DNA from 3 places in the Paenibacillus sp. NPDC055715 genome. Region 1 is predicted to be linked to each of the others. Evidence: predicted binding sites of a transcription regulator. Region 1 holds the regulator's gene; each other region holds the start of a gene.
What was found. The regulator Rex, encoded in region 1, represses fermentation and respiration genes when NADH is low (regulators of the CRP and FNR family bind a similar motif). The targets are predictions, from matches to a motif close to TTGTGAAATATTTCACAA.
Positions count from the first base shown of each region.

Region 2: a site for Rex is predicted at 3,937-3,954, ahead of adhE (bifunctional acetaldehyde-CoA/alcohol dehydrogenase). Genes of this name have one in related genera too.
Region 3: a site for Rex is predicted at 1,971-1,988, ahead of ACWGOO_RS12540 (formate/nitrite transporter family protein). Genes of this name have one in related genera too.

Region 1 is NZ_JBSHGA010000004.1:170,170-176,575, reverse strand. It holds gene ACWGOO_RS09260 (tetratricopeptide repeat protein) at 1-15, shown strand, start outside; gene dinG (ATP-dependent DNA helicase DinG) at 172-3,039, shown strand; gene ACWGOO_RS09250 (redox-sensing transcriptional repressor Rex) at 3,085-3,738, shown strand; gene ACWGOO_RS09245 (amidohydrolase) at 3,725-5,029, shown strand; gene ACWGOO_RS09240 (cell wall elongation regulator TseB-like domain-containing protein) at 5,067-5,591, shown strand; gene ACWGOO_RS09235 (SDR family oxidoreductase) at 6,321-6,406, shown strand, end outside.
Region 2 is NZ_JBSHGA010000024.1:286-6,691, reverse strand. It holds gene pflB (formate C-acetyltransferase) at 1-921, opposite strand, end outside; gene adhE (bifunctional acetaldehyde-CoA/alcohol dehydrogenase) at 1,249-3,861, opposite strand; gene ACWGOO_RS21990 (Crp/Fnr family transcriptional regulator) at 4,114-4,830, shown strand; gene ACWGOO_RS21985 (DODA-type extradiol aromatic ring-opening family dioxygenase) at 5,093-5,824, opposite strand; gene ACWGOO_RS21980 (hypothetical protein) at 6,186-6,406, shown strand, end outside.
Region 3 is NZ_JBSHGA010000006.1:207,296-213,701, forward strand. It holds gene ACWGOO_RS12530 (molybdopterin-containing oxidoreductase family protein) at 1-672, opposite strand, end outside; gene ACWGOO_RS12535 (hypothetical protein) at 744-1,019, shown strand; gene ACWGOO_RS12540 (formate/nitrite transporter family protein) at 1,031-1,879, opposite strand; gene ACWGOO_RS12545 (FAD-dependent oxidoreductase) at 2,284-3,645, opposite strand; gene ACWGOO_RS12550 (glutathione peroxidase) at 4,029-4,505, opposite strand; gene ACWGOO_RS12555 (hypothetical protein) at 4,627-4,773, opposite strand; gene ACWGOO_RS12560 (ABC transporter ATP-binding protein) at 5,005-5,898, opposite strand; gene ACWGOO_RS12565 (LLM class flavin-dependent oxidoreductase) at 6,130-6,406, opposite strand, start outside.

The DNA of each region.
Region 1 (6,406 bases):
ATGACTTGGCTGTAGTTGTCAGACACCGAGCGAGACGATGCTTGCCCACCTACCCAGGCGGCGCGTGCATCGTCTTTTTTGGCTTTCTTAATTTCCAAACAGGCGATCTTCTGATATGCTGTTACAGAGTTATTATTTTTGTATGTGTCAAAAGAAAGGATTAAGCCCGAAATGAAATTTGCGGTATTGGATTTTGAAACGACAGGCACCCAGTCCGCGGATGACATCATTCAAGTCGGACTTGCAATTATAGATCATGATAACAGCATTTCCCGTGTTTACGGTTCTTATGTGAACCCTGGCAGATCCATTCCGCCTTTTATTACCGGGTTGACTGGGATTACAGACGATGACGTCAAGGATGCTCCTGCACTTGAAGAGATGATGATGGAGCTTGTGCCTATGCTGGACGATGTCGTGCTGGTCGGTCATAATGTGGCGTTTGATTTTAATTTTTTGCAAAACGCTTTGGATCAGTGTGGATACTTGCCGTTTGCCGGTAGAATTTTGGATACAATGGATTTTCTGAAAATCATGTTTCCATCGCTATCTTCCTATCAGCTGGGTTTTGTTTCTTCTGAGTTTGGGCTGGCGCATGACCGACCCCATCAAGCGGACAGTGACGCGTTGGCTACGGCTGAGGTGTTTTTAAAATGCCTCAATGAGCTTCACGCGCTGCCTTTGATTACGATACAGCGGCTCAGTGATTTGTTCGCAGAGGAAGACAGTGACCTCGGGTGGTTTTTGGACGGGGTACGTGAAGACAAAGAGCATGCTCCGATTCAGGATTTGGAGGGTCATCAGTTTTTTCGTCAGCTTGCACTGAAGGTAGAGGATTGGACGGAGCTAAATGCCCCTCGCAGAGAGGATGACCCCAATCCGCTGGAAGATTTTTCATTTGAGGAATACATGAATGATGTGCAAGACAATTTGCGTTCATCCTTGAGCCAATATGAGGAGCGCGAAGCGCAGACGCAAATGATTGAGGGTGTGAATCAGGCGCTGAGTGAAGATAAGCACCTGTTGATCGAGGCGGGTACGGGGACAGGCAAGTCCCTCGGTTATTTGCTCCCATCGCTGTATCACAGTGTGAAAAATGGACAGCGAGTCATGGTAAGTACGCATACGATTAACCTGCAGGAGCAATTACGCGAGCGTGATATTCCGATGCTGACCAAGGTGATCCCGTTCCCGTTCCGGGCTGCGATTTTTAAGGGCCGAGGACATTATTTGTGTCTGCGTAAGTTTGAACATAAAATAAACAGAAGAGACTTCGCAACGCCGAAGGAAGATTTAATAACAGCGGCCCAGATGATCGTCTGGCTGACGTTGACGGAAACCGGCGATGATGAAGAACTGAATCTGAGCAATCGTGGTGGAGATTTCTGGGAAACGGTGGCCAGTGATTCCGAGTCCTGTCTTGGTCGTTCATGTCCATGGTTCCGCAAATGCTTTTATCATCGTGCGCGCCATGAGGCGGGAATAGCCGATGTAGTCGTTACGAATCATTCCAAACTGTTCACGGACGTAAAAGCAAGTCATCAGCTGTTGCCGAGCTATGAGCATCTGGTGATTGATGAAGCGCATCATTTGGAGGAAGTCGCTGGTAAGCACCTAGGAATGCATATGAAATATTTTACACTCGTGCATACGCTGACCCGGTTGTTCAAGGACAGTAAGAACGGCCAATTGCCTTCGCTGCGTCAGCAGTTGGCAAAGTCGGGGCATGAGAAATCGACGGAATGGGCCTCTACCATCGATCAGCTGTATCCGCTCGTGCTGGAAGTCAAGGAGACTTGGGATTTGCTGAGCGACAAGCTGTTTGGCATGCTGCCGGAGCGAAGTGATGCGACACCGGGCGAAACAGGGCAGTTTTCTTCCCGTCTCAAGCCGTCGGCCAAGCCTGCCAAGTGGGATCAGGCGGCTGCGCTGGAAAATCAGCTTTATGTAACGATGAGCGAAATTTTGCGCAAGGGCGACAAGCTGATGCTCGACGTGAAGGAAGAGCATGACGATTATGCGGCTGACAGCCTCATTACGGATATTACGGGACTGCTCAAGGATTTGGCAGGTATTAGGGAAAGCTTGCACTTTTTCATGCGGCTGGATGATGAAACGACCGTATACTGGCTCGAAGCGAGCGGGCAATTCCGCAGCAAGTCGCTGCAATTTTATGCGGTGCCCGTCGATGTGAGCCGCCAGCTGAAAGAAATGTTTTTTGATAAAAAAAGAAGCATTATTCTGACGTCTGCTACCTTGTCGGTGGATAAGTCGTTTCAGTACATGACCGATCAACTCGGCTTGCAGGAGGCCGTAGATCAAGGGCGGCTGATGACTACGCAGCTTCCGTCACCCTTCAACTACAGGGATCAGGTGCTGTTAGTCATCCCAAGGGATTTTCCGAGCGTGAAGGGCAGTGTGGGAGACGAGCATTTTGTAAATATGCTCGTCAGCTCGCTAGGCGCGACTGCTCAAGCGACGCGGGGGAGGATGCTCGTTCTCTTTACCTCCTACCGTATGCTTCGGCAGGTGTATGAGCCGCTCAAGGAAGCGCTGTCTTCCAGTGACATCACCGTGCTGGGGCAGGGCGTGGACAGTGGGAGCCGCAGCAAGCTGACCCGACGTTTTCAGGAAGCCAAAGCTTCTGTGTTGCTGGGAACCAGCAGCTTCTGGGAAGGCGTCGATATTCCGGGCAAGGCGTTGACGTGTCTGGCCATCGTCCGCTTGCCGTTCCAACCGCCAAATCACCCGCTGCTGGAGGCTAAAAGTGAGCTGCTCCAGCAGCAGAAGAAAAATCCTTTTATGAAGCTGTCTGTTCCACAGGCTGTCATTCGCTTCAAACAGGGATTTGGACGTTTGGTACGTACGGCGAGCGACCACGGAGTCGTTATCGTTTACGATACGCGTGTGATCGAATCTTATTACGGAAAGCACTTTTTGTACTCGTTACCGGGACCAAAAATGGAGCATATGCCGACGGAGCAAATGGTGCCCCGCATCGCCGAATGGCTTCAATCCGCCCCGGGGACAGATGCATAACGGACGGACATCTAAACATGTCTGTTACAATTAGGGGGAGCAAGTATGAAATCAGATAAAATTTCAGAGGCTGTCGTACGGAGGTTACCCGTATATTTACGTTATCTGAATACACTGTACAAACGGGAAGTGGCTACGGTCTCTTCCCAGGAGCTGGGACAGAGACTGGATCTGAATCCGGCTCAAATCCGTAAAGATCTCGCGTATTTTGGAGATTTTGGCCGTAAGGGTATCGGCTATGACGTTACTTATCTTATCGAGAAAATACGCCATATCCTGAAAATCGACCAGCAAATTAACGTGGTATTGGTCGGAGCAGGTAATCTGGGGCAAGCCCTTTCGAATTATAATGCTTATTTAAAAGACAATATGAAAATTGTAGCGGTATTTGATGCGGTTCCAGATAAAGTCGGAACCAGGATCAATACGCTGGTCGTACAGCCGATGGATGAACTGGAAGCGACTGTGAAGGAACAAAACATTCGGATCGGGATTATTACCGTACCGGATTTTGAAGCACAGCATGTGGCTGACAAGCTTATTAAGAATGGCATTGGAGCGATCTTGAATTTTGCACCCACCATTCTCAAGACACCTGCGAGCATCCGGGTACATGCCACAGACTTTACAACGGATTTGTTAAGCCTCGCTTATTATTTAGAGGACCGAAAGGAAGGTACGCAACATGACAGCAAATAATAAATGGATGATTAAAAACGGTTCTTTTGCCGTGAATAGAACAGAGACCGGGGTAATCCGCGGCTATATGATCGTAGAGGACAGCCGCATCACTTACATTGGCGAAACTCTGCCTGCGGGTGATGAAGAGACAGAAGCGATTGACGGTAACGGGTTGCTGTTTTTACCTGGGCTAATCAATACACATGGCCATGCGGCGATGTCTCTATTGCGTGGGTATGGGGACGATTTGGCTCTTCAAGTATGGCTTCAGGAAAAAATGTGGCCTATGGAAGCAAAATTTACGTCTAAGGATGTGTACTGGGGTACGTCCTTGTCCGTGCTGGAAATGTTGAAAGGCGGTACAACAACCTTCCTGGACATGTACGATCATATGGACGAGGTAGCTCGTGTAGCTGAAGAGTCTGGCATTCGTGCCAGTCTGATGCGTGGAGCGATTGGACTGTGTTCGGAGGAAGAGCAGCGGATCAAGCTGGCTGAGGCTGTGACCTTTGCGCGTAATTGGCATGGAAAAGCAGACGGTCGCATTACGACCATGATGTCTCCGCATGCGCCGTATACGTGCCCGCCTGCGTTTATCGAAAAATTCGTACAGGCAGCGCATGATCTGGACTTACCGTTGCATACGCATATGTCCGAAACCATTGCCGAAGTAGAACAAAACGTACGCGACTACGGCTTACGTCCGGTTGCACATTTGGATAAGCTGGGCTTTTTCTCCCGTCCATCGCTTGTTGCCCATGGCGTTCATTTGAATGACGAAGAAATAGCTTTGCTGGCTGAACGTGGTGTAGCGGTTTCACATAATCCGGGCAGCAACTTGAAGCTGGCAAGTGGTGTGGCCAGAGTGCCCGACCTGCTGCGTGCAGGCGTTACTGTCTCTCTCGGAACAGACGGTCCCGCTAGTAACAATAACCTGGATATGTTTGAAGAAATGCGTCTGGCAGCGCTCATTCACAAGGGAGTATCGGGCGACCCCACCGCAGTTCCTGCGGGTGAGGCGTTGCGCCTGGCAACGGAGTATGGAGCGAAGTCGATTGGCTTGAAAGAGGTAGGAGCGCTGGCAGCAGGCAACAAGGCTGACTTTATCGCGCTCGATCTGAATCAGGCGCATTTCTTGCCGCGTACGGATCTCATATCTCATGCCGTATACTCTGCAAGCGCCAAAGACGTGGCTCATGTATGGGTAGACGGTCGTCAGGTTGTGAAAAACGGTGAGTGCCTGACTATGGATGAGGAACGTATCAAGCATGAGGCACAAGCCGCCTTTGAAGGGCTGCTGTCGCGCTAATTCAGGTGTCACATCCCCTTAGAGAGGAAGCACAGGTTTGAAAAATAAGAAAAAATGGATAGCCGTCGCTATTCTGGCCGTCATACTGATCCTGGTCAGCATTTTCTGGTATTATTCCTACGTTACTCAAGACCAGGTGACTGAGAGAAATGCCGCTATCGTAAAGGCCAAGCAATCGGGTGGTCTGGTTAGTACGACGCAGACGTGGAAGTCTGTGTGGAATCAAGTATATTGGGTAGTTCAGGGGAAAAACGCTCAGAATGAAAACATAATAGTGTGGGTCCCTTTTCAAAAAGTAGAGGGGCAACCGAATGTACCTGTCGCAGATACTAGCGGTGTTCATACCGAGCTACTGAAAAACGGAGTCGACGAGCAAAAAATGACGGCGATGATCCAGCAGCAGCTTCCGGGTGTAGATATTGTGAGTCTTCAGCCAAGTGTATTTAACGGTCAATATGTGTGGCAGCTGTTTTACGACGACGGCAGTCATCATTACTATACCTTTTATCGCTTCTCGGATGGGGGATCGGTGGGGGTAAAGTATACTTTGCCCAATAACTGAGCTGGTGTGGGGAGTGGTTGATGGTGGTTTGAGAGTGTTAGGAGCGCCAGAACGCTGCGTAGTCCATTTGATCTTACGATCGCTGTTGCTACGGGATTCTTTGATTATATGAAACATTTCAAGGTAAGAATCCCATAGCAAAGGCGAACGCTTCGCTTCTTCAGATTCAAATGGCCCACTTCGCTGGCTAACCGCCATAATGCCACTCCAAAAACCACTCTTTTCATGGGAGGTGGGGGTAGGGGGCACGGACGCCGCTGCGCTTGTCTCTTGAATTAGCACCCCAAGCCTATTTCAGTTTTGTAAGAATTAGAGAACTGATTTTTTACTTAGATCGCTATTCAATAAGCAATTCTCGAATGACTGTATTCCTGAAAGAATGTGCGGTTCGAATTGAATGTGAGACTAAACAGACGCAAATGCGATTATTTTCGTATTTACGTCTGTTTATTTTTTTGTTTGAGTATTGTTTATCATAGATGTGCATAAAAACGGAGTAGGCGGAAGCGATAGGAAGCACCATCCGCCTGCGCAGTGGCTCCACATGTATCTTTCAAGCTCAGCTTATATTACTTGAATTTCCTTTAAACAGGTTAAATATGAAGTCTATTACATAGATTATAATAATTTTCTCCTTAAAATGGTTTAATTGTAGGTGCAGACTAACGTAACCCATAATTTTGTGGCTATGTTATCATGACTACTTATACAAAAAGGAGATTCATGAACATGGGTAAAGTGGATGGGAAAGTTGCATTAGTAACGGGTGGAGGTCAAGGGATTGGACGGGCTATTGCTTTACGCCTCAGTCAAGA
Region 2 (6,406 bases), on a different contig from region 1:
ATGATCGACCAATTCTTGTGCTTGCTCTTCTGTCATTGCGCCTTCTTCCAGATCCCGTTGAGTATAGATATCAAGGAAGGAAGATACGCGTCCCAAGGACATTGCTGCACCATTTTGTTCTTTGATCGCTGCTAAATAGCCAAAATACACCCATTGGAAAGCTTCTTTAGCGTTGTTAGCAGGTTTTGAGATGTCAAAACCATGCTCAGCAGCCATTTGTTTCAGCTCGTTCAAAGCGCGAGTCTGCTCGGAAATTTCTTCACGCAGACGAATTACATCTTCTTCCATAGAATCCAATTCAAGGCTTTTTAATTGAGCCTTTTTGTCTTTAATCAGGTAGTCTGCGCCATACAGTGCTACGCGACGGTAGTCACCGATAATGCGGCCACGACCATATGCATCCGGCAAACCAGTGATAATACCCGCTTTACGAGCTGCTTTCATATCATCAGTATAAGCGTCGAATACACCCTGATTATGCGTTTTGCGAATATTAGTGAAGATGTCAACAATGCTTTGCGGTACTTCAAAGCCATAGGCCTTGCAAGCGTCGATCATCATCCGGATTCCACCAAACGGCTGCAAGGAGCGTTTGAATGGAGCGTCTGTTTGTACACCGACAACTTGTTCTTTATCCCGGTCTAGATAACCCGGCTTATGTGAAATAATAGTGGATGGCGTATTCACGTCTACATCAAGCACGCCGCCGTTTGCCAACTCTTTTTTGGTAAGATCGGATACAATATCCCACAGTGCAATTGTGTTGGCGGTAGGGCCAACCAGAAATTCTTCGTTGCCGACATAAGGTAAGATATTGGTTTCAATAAAATCGTTGACGTTAACTTCTTTAGTCCATTTACCTTTTTTAAAACCTCTCCAGCCAGATTGTTGCTCTTGTAATTTTCTCTCAATCACCGACATGTAAATCCCTCCAAATTTTTTGTCTTCCGGACTTGTGATTTTTTTCACAATTAAATAATACTTTAGCCCGGCCTTTTCACCGATGTCTTACGCTCAGTGTCGGGACCTTTCTTACACCCTCATTGTAGAATAATGATAGCGTGTAGTATGTGACAAAAATCACAATAAAGGTGATATTTATCACTTTATTTTCCCCAACTTCACGCCCGTACCTTTATGCTTGCCGTTCATCTTCCTTCCCAAACCAGCACAGGCCCTCTATATAGAGAGCCTGCGTTGGTATTGAACGGGAAAATACTTAGTCACAAGCCTCTTCGTACCTATATATTATTGGTCAAAACGTCCGTAGAAGGCATTGCGGTATACATCAGCCAATTCGGTAACCAGCGGCAGCTTCGGATTCGCAGTTGTACATTGATCCTCAAAAGCGCGATCTGCCAGATAATCCACACGCGATTCAAAATCCTTCGCATCAAAGCCGATTTGCTGGAACGACTCCTCGATACCGAGTGTTTTGTTCAGCTTACGGATTGCTTCAATTAAGCTGTTAACCCCTTCTTCAGTCGTACGAGCAGGCAGTCCCAGTATGCGTGCAATTTCTGCATAACGCTCATCCGCAACAAAGTGCGAATATTTAGGGAACGAAGCAAATTTTGTCGGTTTTTTCGCATTATAGCGAATGACGTGTGGTAACAAAATGGCATTCGTACGGCCGTGGGCTGTATGATATTGTCCGCCCCATTTATGCGCAAGACTATGGTTAATGCCCAGGAACGCATTGGCAAACGCCATCCCTGCCAGTGTGGAAGCATTATGCATTTTTTCACGAGCCAGCTTGTCGCCAGTCAGAGCCGATTGCTCCAGGTATTGGAATACCAGTTGAATGGCTTTAATCGCCAGACCGTCTGTGTAGTCACTAGCCATTACGGACACGTATGCCTCAATGGCATGTGTCAGAACGTCCATACCTGTATCTGCTACAGCTGTTTTAGGCAGCGAATATACAAACACTGGGTCAATAATTGCCACATCAGGGGTCAACTCATAGTCAGCCAGCGGATACTTCGTGTTGCCCTGATTTTTATCTGTAATAACTGCGAACGACGTAACTTCCGAACCTGTACCCGAGGTTGTAGGAATGGCTACAAATTGCGCTTTTTGACCAAGACGTGGGTATTTGTAAATCCGTTTGCGGATATCCATGAATTTTTGTTTCAGATTGTTGAAATCAGTATCTGGGTATTCATAGAACATCCACATGCCTTTAGCCGCATCCATTGGCGAACCGCCGCCCAATGCGATGATGCAATCTGGTTGGAAACGTCTCATCATTTCAGTACCACGTTCTACTGTAACTGTCGATGGATCTGGCTCTACTTCTGAGAACACCTCGATAGCTACCGGTGTTTGGCGCTGGTGCAAATAATGAATGACACGATCCACATATCCGAGTTTCACCATCATAGGGTCTGTGACAATCGCCACACGTGTGATATCAGGCATTTTAGCAAGATACTGCGTCGAATTTTTTTCAAAATAAATTTTGGAAGGTACTTTGAACCATTGCATATTCACCGTCCGCTTCGCCACCCTTTTCACATTAATCAAGTTGACTGCCGATACGTTCGACGAAGTCGAGTTACGCCCGTACGAACCACAACCGAGTGTCAGCGATGGAAGGTTGGTATTGTAGATGTCACCGATCGCACCATGCGTGGAAGGTGCATTTACAATGATACGGCCTGTTTGCAAACGGTTTGCGAACCGGGCGATAACGTCCTCATCATGCGAGTGAATGGCGGACGAGTGACCCATGCCCCCGAATTCTACGACCTCGGCAGCGCGTTGAATACCTTGTTCCGCATTTTTCACTTTGTAGCAAGCCAGTACGGGACTCAATTTTTCTGCGGACAATGGGTATTTCGTTCCTACCCCTTCAATCTCAGCGACCAAAATTTTTGTTCCTGCCGGTACTGTGATGCCGCTCAGTTCAGCGATTTTTACAGCGGACTGTCCGACGATGGCCGGGTTCACTGCACATTTCTCTACATTCATAGCTCCCTGAGTGAGCTTTGCTGCTTCTTCTTTATTTACAAAATAGCAACCGTTAGCGATCATCAATTTTTTCACTTGTTCGAAGATTGACTCTTCGATAATAACCGCTTGCTCGGAAGCACAGATCATACCGTTATCAAAAGATTTGGAGAGGATAAGGTCGTTCACGGCCTGCTTGATGTCTGCTGTTTTTTCAATAAAGCAAGGCACGTTACCTGGGCCTACACCCAGAGCAGGTTTACCGCAGCTATATGCCGCCTTAACCATGCCTGATCCACCAGTTGCCAGAATCAGCGCCACATCCGGGTGATTCATGAGTGAATTTGTCTTATCCATTGATGGAGCTTCAATCCATTGAATACAATTGGCTGGAGCGCCATGTTTGACGGCTGCTTCAAGCAAGACGCGAGCTGCTTCGGCACTACACGATTGAGCGGATGGATGGAAACCGAAAATGATCGGGTTGCGTGTTTTAATAGCAATCAACGCTTTGAACATTGTAGTTGAAGTCGGATTAGTCACTGGAGTGATCCCCATAATGATGCCGACGGGTTCTGCTATTTTTTGAAAACTGTCAAAATCATTGTCTTCAATGACACCGACGGTTTTTTCATTTTTGATGCTATGATAGACATATTCCGTTGCAAACATGTTTTTGGTGATTTTGTCCTCGTACACACCGCGTCCTGTTTCTTCAACAGCCAGCTTCGCCAGGTGCATGTGCTTATCCATCCCTGCGAGCGCCATAGCTTGTACGATTTCGTCAATCTGCTCTTGGTTCATACCCATGAAAGCCTGCTGTGCCCGGTTCCCCCGGTCAATCAACGTTTGAATATACTGCTCAGCGCTTTGTTCTTTTTGGATAACCTCGTTTTTAACAGCCATTTCCCTCATCCTCCTGTTATCTCGTGTACTCTCTCTTGTTCACGCACTGATCGTAACACAGATTCCCAAGATATATTGTGATTTTTTTCACAATATATTTAAAATTTTATGAAGTGATTTTTATCACAAAGTTTGGAATTCTGCCACTTTTACCTCCTCTTCTTGCCCCAAAAACGCACAGCACAGGTATATAATGAATTTGAATTGATCAAGTTGCAGATAAAAACAAAGGAAATAAAGGGGAAATGGACGATGAGAAACCTTGCAAACGTAATAGAAGCCCGCGGCAACACCTGTTGCTTCTCGGAGGCCAGCTTCAACCGGCTGCAAGTGATGATGAAGGATCGGATCATGCCAGAAAGCTCGCATCTGTTCTGGGAAGGAGATCTAGCGGATAAGCTGTTTTATATCAAGCGCGGACGCGTGAAAGTAACAAAAACAACGGATGAGGGTAAGGAACTTATACTATATATGTACCAAAGCGGCGATCTCGTTGGTCAAGCTGATCCATTTTTTGGTACCAAGCATTCCTTTTCTGCTGAAGTTCTGGAGGACAGTGATATCGGTGTTGTCGATCATACGGATGTGGAACTGCTCATCTGCCAGCATTGTGATTTTGCCATTGACTTTATGAAATGGATGGGGTCACACCACCGTATTACCCAGACAAAGTTTCGCGATCTGATGATGTACGGCAAGCCCGGTGCTCTATGCTCCACGCTAATCCGTCTGTGCAACACCTATGGAGAGCCTCACGGCGAACATATCCTTATTCATAAAAAAATTACTCATACCGACCTCTCCAATATGATCGGTGCCACCCGCGAAAGTGTAAACCGGATGCTGAGTGATTTGCGTAAAAAAAATGCAGTCGAATATGATAATGGCATGATCGTCGTAAAGGATTTGGAAATGCTGCAAGGTGTATGTCATTGTGAACTGTGTCCGCGTGAGATTTGCCGGATCTAATAAATAGTTTTTAATGTAAAAGGGAGTGTTTTGAGCCATTTTGGCTATAAAACACTCCCTTAATCTTTTTGCTATCCCCCCCCTAAAGGCGGGCAGTAGCGGAGTGTTCCAGTTGAATCTGAAGAAGCGAAGCGTTCGCCTTTGTATCTGAATTTCAACCCTGTTAGGCGTTCTACAATCAAAAAATTCAGATACAACAGTGATCGTAAGATCCAATAGATCGCGAAGCGGCTAACAACTTGTCAACATCCTTCTCCATTCTTTAGAGCTGGAAGCACAGATAACTTAAATTCCCCATCTCATAGCTTCTGTGGATAACCTTGGCTTTATTCGCCGGATTTCCACTCCCCATGGCAATAAACAACGGCACAAAATGTTCAGCTCTCGGTACAGCTTGACGAGCATACGGAGCTTCGCTTTCATAGCGATCCAAAACCTCCACATCTCCACTCTGTACCTTTTCAATAATCCAGTCATCAAAATCAAGAGCCCAAGGCTCTGTTTTCGTTTCTCCCCATTTGACAATGCGCAGATTATGGACAGTTACACCACTGCCAATGACCAAAATATCCTGTTCACCCAGCCCACGTAGCACTTCACCGATAGCATATTGTGCTTTCAGCGATAGAAACGGATTCACGGAAATCTGAACTACCGGGATATCCGCCTCAGGATACATACGATGCAGAAGTGTCCAGGACCCATGATCCAGCCCTCGCGCCCGGTCCGTTTGTACATCAATACCCTTTTGCTCATATAATTCTTTCAACTTGACCGCCAGCTCCACCGAACCATGCGCTGGATATTTCACCGCATATAGCTCCGGCGGGAAACCGCCAAAATCATAAATCGTATCGTAAACGTCGTCTATCGAACTAATTGTCAATGTCTGCGTCTCCCAATGGGCGGTGAAGATAACAATAGCCTTCGGGCGAATACTCTTTCCAAGCTGCTTCAGAAAAGTAGAATATTCTGTCTGTTCAATAGCAAGCATAGGTGATCCGAAAATAACTTTATCATTTATCAATTTATTTTTCTCTATAAGTAACTTTATGTAAGTTACAATACATAAGTTACAATATATAAGTAACAAGGTAATGTCAATGCAGATTTTAACATACATTTAAAAAATGTCGCTTCTTTAAATAAAGATTGATATAGGTATAAAGTCATAGTAATATGTAACTAATAAATTTAAAATATTCACTATAACTCGACATAAAGGACTGGTTCCTATGGAGATACATACTGCTAATTGCCCAAAGTGTGGTTCCGTTTTCCGCCTAAATTTTAGAAACCTGTGCAATACTTGTATTCAAGAAGAAAATTTATTTTATGACCGCTGTTCTAACTATTTGTGGAAACATCCCACTACTCACACTCGGCAGCTTAGTGAAGCAACCGATACACCTATGGATCTGCTCACAGACTGGGTAAGAGCAGGCAAGTTCCCCTCCATCTATAGTCAGCTTGATTATCCTTGTGAATCCTGCCATTCCCCGATTTATGCGGGAAGACTTTGTCATTCCTGCCTCGGTACGTTCCGTACGGCAGCGCTTGATATGCAAACACGTGT
Region 3 (6,406 bases), on a different contig from region 1:
GACGATCACCTTGGCACCTTTTTTACGTGCCTTCTCGGCCAATACCACCTGATGCATATTGGTGCTAATGACATTTCCACCCCATACAATAATGAGGTCAGCATCCTCTGTATCCTCCGGACTGGTGCCGCCCTTAAAACCCATGACGGATGCCCAGCCTTCATTCCCAGCAACGCTGCAAATCGTCTGGTCCAGTTGGCTTGAACCCAGCGCATTGAAAAAACGACGATCCATCCCGTCCACACTCAACACGCCCATATTGCCATAATAGCTGTAGGGGAGAATAGATTCCGGGCCGTCCGTGCGAATCAGTTCCTTGAAGCGGCCTGTAATGGTATCGACAGCCTCCTCCCAGCTGATTCGCTCAAACTGTCCTTCACCCTTGGGACCTACACGCTTTAACGGATAGAGCACCCGCTCGGGGTCATACACTCGCTCCGTCATATTGCGAACTTTGTTGCAAATAGCCCCTTTTGTAATGGGATGATCCGGGTTACCGGTCACCTTGACGATCTTTCCATCTTCCTTGTGAAGCAGGAGCCCGCACGTATCCGGGCAATCCAGCGGACATACAGCCGGAAAAATACCGTCCGTACGCTCCGTCATTCGATGCCCCCTTTGCAAGTCTTGCTGAAACACAGCCTCAGGAGGCGCGATGTTGCGATGATCCATGGTATTGATGCTCCTTTCCGTTACCATTTCCAAATTTTATACTGTTCTTATCATATATACAGCTATGCCCTATGGCAAGAGAAGGATTTTGCCAAACCAAATTCGTCCAAAAAGATCAAAAAATCCGCTTGCTGCTCACAGCAAAACGGATTTCTAATGTTCTTTATTATATTTTGATCCTACCTGTTTCATTATTGAATACCAAGGGTAAAAGAGATCAAGGCATTATGGACGAGAGCACACTCATCCTCCATGCCAATCATGGATCACTCCCAAAAAAATCCGCCATGACAGGTTTCGTTCCCCCAGACCTGCCATGGCGGATTTGCTTTGTTCCCATTTTCTAAGCCCAGCTTAATCAGGCATGGTCACTCAACGGAGTTGTTGCAGTAGACGAGGGTTCCTCAGATGATTCATTCACAGGATGCACAGCGGTATGAGGCTTTTTCAAATATGCCAACCAGTAAGCCCCAGCTACAAACAGGCTTCCTCCCACCAAATTCCCCAGCCAAACCGGAATGAAGTTCATAATATAATCTGCCCATGAAAAATGGCCTGCAAAAATAGCCGCCGGGATCAGAAACATATTCGCTACAACGTGCTGGAACCCGATAGCTACAAAGGCCATCGTCGGGAACCAGATCCCCATAATTTTGCCGCCGATCGAATCCGTGCTATACGCCAACCATACAGCCAGCGCTACCAGCCAGTTACATCCAATACCAGATATAAATGATTGCAAAAAGCTTTCATGCAGCTTGTGTCCCGCCATATCCACCACTTTGTCCAAATAAGGTCCTGTCTCGGTTAAACCCAGTACATGGCCAAAGAAAAAGGCAACAAACAACGCACCCGCAAAATTACTAAGCGTAATAATCGCCAAATTACGGAACATAGCCCCGGTCTTGATCCGTCCTGCCCATCTCGCTAAAGGGACAGCCATCATATTACCGGTCAGCAATTCTCCTCCTCCGATCAATACCAATACCAGACCTACAGGGAACACGGCTGCTCCAATAAAGGTAGCAATACTTCCCCATTCTTTGGGCGCGCTTGCGATAACACGTATATCCAGCAAAAACCCAAGCGCAATAAATGCACCTGCCAAAAATCCCAATACCACTGCCACAGTCCATGGATTGTTCGCTTTGGCCACTCCTGTTTTCACCGTCATTTCGGCAATTTGCCCCGGTTTATAACTTGCCATATATCCCACTCCTTTAACATCTTTTTACTCGAATATTCTCTCATATATTTTATTTAATATCATATATTTTATTTAATATCATTGATTTTGTTTGTGAAAAAAATCACTTTGTTCAATATTAAAAAAACAGCCCTTGGATAAAGGACTGTTTTTCGTGTATTCTTGCATCTACCGTGCCACTAAGTGCCTATGATTTAGTTATATTCTTTCTTTTCAACTGCCCTCAGGAACCAAATAACTCCTCCGAGTCCTACCAGCGCCACGGCTACAAGAAAAAGGATATAAAACAAATCCATAAATCACTTACCCCCTAATCTTTATGCTCTCTCTATTGTACTATATGGAATCATCTGTACGTTTCATATTGTTGACAAACTTATGAACAATGTCACAGACAAAATGAATTATACGGTAACTGGCTTCCGTTCAGATATCGGAGGTAATGCTTGCAAACCCGCTGCATTCAAGAAATTCAAAGGCTTGTTGTAATGCGGCTGGAAGAAAAAATCGACAAAGGCCAACTGATCAATGGTCATATGATTTTGAATCGCTACCGATAGGGTATTAATCGATTGGGTCAAATCTACTTTCGACATAATTTGTGCCCCGACAATTCTCCGTGTCTCCTGCTCATATACAACTTTTAGCAGCACCTTTTCGGAAGTTGGCATAAATTCAGGTCGGTAGCTGTCGTCAATGGTTACAGCCTCTACAGCCATGCCTTCGTCCGCTGCTGCCGCTTCCGTCATACCTGTTCCTGCAATATTATCTTCATAAATTTTAATACCCGAGGTTCCCTGTGTTCCCATATAGGCAATGGTCGGTTGGACCAAATTGCGTGCCACCAGCGTACCCATACGAACAGCGTTGGTTGCCAATGGAATATAAGCTGTTTTACCTGTCGGGTTGTAGCGGATTGCACAGCTATCGCCTGCGGCAAATACGTCCGGGCAGCTGCTTTGCATATAATTGTCCACAATGATCGCGCCGTTGGGCAGCATGTCTACCTGACCTTTAAGCAGATCCGTTTGAGGACGGAAGCCGATGCAGAGAATAACAAGTTCTGTTTCATATTCTCCTTTGGATGTCACCACTTTATTCACCTTACCGTTATTTCCTTCAAAACGACTCACTGTTTCTCCCAGCACCAGCTTGATACCATGTTCCTTCAAGGAATCTTCAATTTGGTCTGTATATTCCGGGTCCAAATATTTATTCAAAATACGATCAGCGCTGTCAATCAGCGTTACGTTCTTACCGTTCATTTGAAAAGCTTCCACCAGCTCAACACCGATATATCCGGCCCCGACAACTGTAATATTCTGCACATGCTTGGCTTTCTCAATGATGTCATTGGAATGATTATAGTTTTTGCAGAGAAGAATATGATCAAGCTCAATACCTTCCAGCTTCGGAATAATAGGCCATGAGCCCGTAGTTACAATTAATTTATCAAAGGTATCCGTAAATTCTTTTCCTGTTTGAAGATTGCGTGCTTGCAGCGTTTTGCCTGCTGTATCGACACTCGTTACCTCATGAAGCATCTTGGTCTTGACACCCAATTCAGCCAGTTGATCCGGGGAAGAATAAAACAAGCCGTGCGGATCTTTGACGACACCACCTACGTACAGCGCAATACCACAGGATAAGAACGAAATATTGTCATTACGCTCGTAAACGGTAATTTCGGCATCTGGATAACATTTGGCTGTGTTGACGATGGCTGCCGTACCTGCGTGTGTACATCCGATAACTGCTACTTTCATGTTGAATTCCTCCTTGGTGTGGGCATACAATGTATGATAATTGTGAATTGTTTCACGTAATGGCATTGCTCATTGTGATTTATTTCACTTTATATGCTTATTATAATGTGACATTTTTCACATTGCAATAAATTTTATGATATTCACAATTTGTCCACATTTTTAAAGTCGGGAAGATACAAAGTCAGCCGTTTGCTAAAACGTCTCTTTGCTACATTCAGTTTTTCCCGTATGGGGCTTGATTATGCCTTTTTATCAGGCTTCCAAATGCCACTGCAACGATCAATGGAATGTAAAATGCTGAAAGCAAAAAAGGCCGAATCCGGAGAAACGCCGGAAATTCGACCTAATCTAAACGTATATTTTTGACTAGGCAGAGGCTATTATAGCAATCGCTCGATGGCAGCTTTCATGGCCTCTGGTGATTCCTTGGGTTCAAAGCGACCCACCGGCACACCTTCACGATTCACAATGAATTTCGTAAAATTCCATTGAATCGTACCGTCTTCCTGTTCTCCAGGCTGCTGCTTTTTCAAATATTCAAACAGAGGTGCTGTATCCGGGCCGTTGACGTCCACTTTAGCGAACACCGGGAAATTAACCCCGTAATTCAGTTGGCAAAATTCAGCCGCTTCCTCGCTGTTGCCCGGCTCCTGACCGCCAAATTGGTTACAAGGGAAACCTAATACAACCAGTCCCCGATCCTTATATTCATCATATAGCTTTTGCAAATCCCCATATTGCGGGGTAAGTCCACATTTGCTTGCGGTATTCGCGATTACCAGCACCTTACCGGTGTAGGTATTCAGAGGAACCTCCTGATTCGCTGGGGTTACGGCATGATGTGAATAGACCGACATATAGCATCCTCCTTTGTTTCGCTTGGTTTAAATTTCATCATCTATTTTACCCAAAACGAAACGGACATGCCAACATCCCTCGATACTTTAGCGAGACGCCACCACTTCGAGTCTGCGTTCTTCACGTTTTGAAGCGGACATTCTTGGACACGCAAAACAATACCTCTTCCTCCAGCTCCCGCGTCACATCATCATAATCTTCTTCAAAATGCTCCACATCCTGTAGATCGGTCAGCAATAGCTGTACTCTGTCCTTAAAATACAGCACAGTTGCTGAGCAAACACAAGACCACGCAACTGGTTCACCAAATAAACGGCTGTGGCCAAGCCGTCTTTCGCACGCAGCAACTCACCATAATACTCCATCACAGACTAAGCTTATCCGATTCAAGCCATTCTGCCACGAGCCCGGAGTATACTGCATTCTTCTGGTGTGTCTGTCACTATTCGCGCCAATTGCTCAAACTGATCATAATCCAGTGGATTCATTAGGTCTCCTTTATCCTCTTGCTGCTACCTGTGGTCTGGCTTCGCGCCGCTCGAAAACGGAGCCCACTAATTGACTCTCTTCCAGATTCAATCCCTTTACGGCTAGGCTTACCGCTGGTTGTCCGGCCAAAGCATATGGAAAACACAGCGGTACACCGGTACGAGGATCTGTTACGATATCCGCTTCAATACCGAACACCTCGCGCAGCACGTCAGGGGACATGACCTCGGTTGGCGTTCCTACAGCCTCGGCCTTCCCTTTTTTGATCGCGATCATATGCTGGGCGTACCGGGCTGCATGGTTCAAATCATGCACCACCATGACAATGGTGCGTTCGAATGAAGTGTTCAAATACTCTAACAAATGCAACACTTCCAATTGATGCGCCATATCCAAAAAGGTGGTCGGCTCATCCAAAAACAAAATATCCGTATCCTGCGCAAGCGCCATGGCAATCCATGCACGCTGGCGCTGCCCGCCAGAGAGCTGGTCGATCGGGCGATCGTGGAACTCGCTCATTCCTGTCACCTGAATGGCCCACTCTACCATTTTACGATCATCTGCTTTCATAGAACCAAAGCCTTTTTGATAGGGGAAACGTCCGTAAGATACCAGTTCCGTCACAGTCAATCCTTCCGGTGCAGTCGGATTTTGCGGCAAAATAGCCAGCTGCTTCGCTACCTCCCGAGTGGATTGCTTATGAATGGATTTACCGTCGAGCAGAACGCTGCCGCCTTTAGGATTCATGATGCGAGCCATCGTCTTCAGAATGGTGGACTTTCCGGAGCCATTTGCGCCCACCAATGCTGTGATTTTCCCTTGCGGTATTTCAACGTTCAGATCCTCCACAATCAACCGATCTTCATAAGCAATATCCAGATTAGCCGTCTTCAGACGAAACATGCCGAATCATTCCTTTCCCTTATCTAATATATAGTCACGGGCTTAACGCACGATATTCATCAAAACTTCATTCTATCTTTATATAATAAAGATATTGATAATCATTATCAAGTGTTGATTGACGCATTCACCTTAGCATACGAATCATTTCATTGAAAATGACCCCGAAATTTCACAAAAAAAGATCACAGCTTCTCAAAGCTGTGATCTTCTAATATCCGGCAGACAACATCAAGACTGTACAGAACGCAGCCCAAATGCTTCAGCCATGAGACGTATGGATTTCATCTTGGCGTCAAAGTCGTAAATCATGCTTGTGACCATGATTTCCTGTGTATGATAGTCCTCACTCAATTGCTCCATTTGGTGCTTCACCTGCTCAGGCGAACCCACCACCATACGCTTGCGATTCTCGCGGATGCGCATCCGGTCATATGGCGTATATGGATAAGCCAGTGCTTTTTCCACCGAAGGTGTGCCTCCGGAACGCATTCCCTGCTCCAGCAGC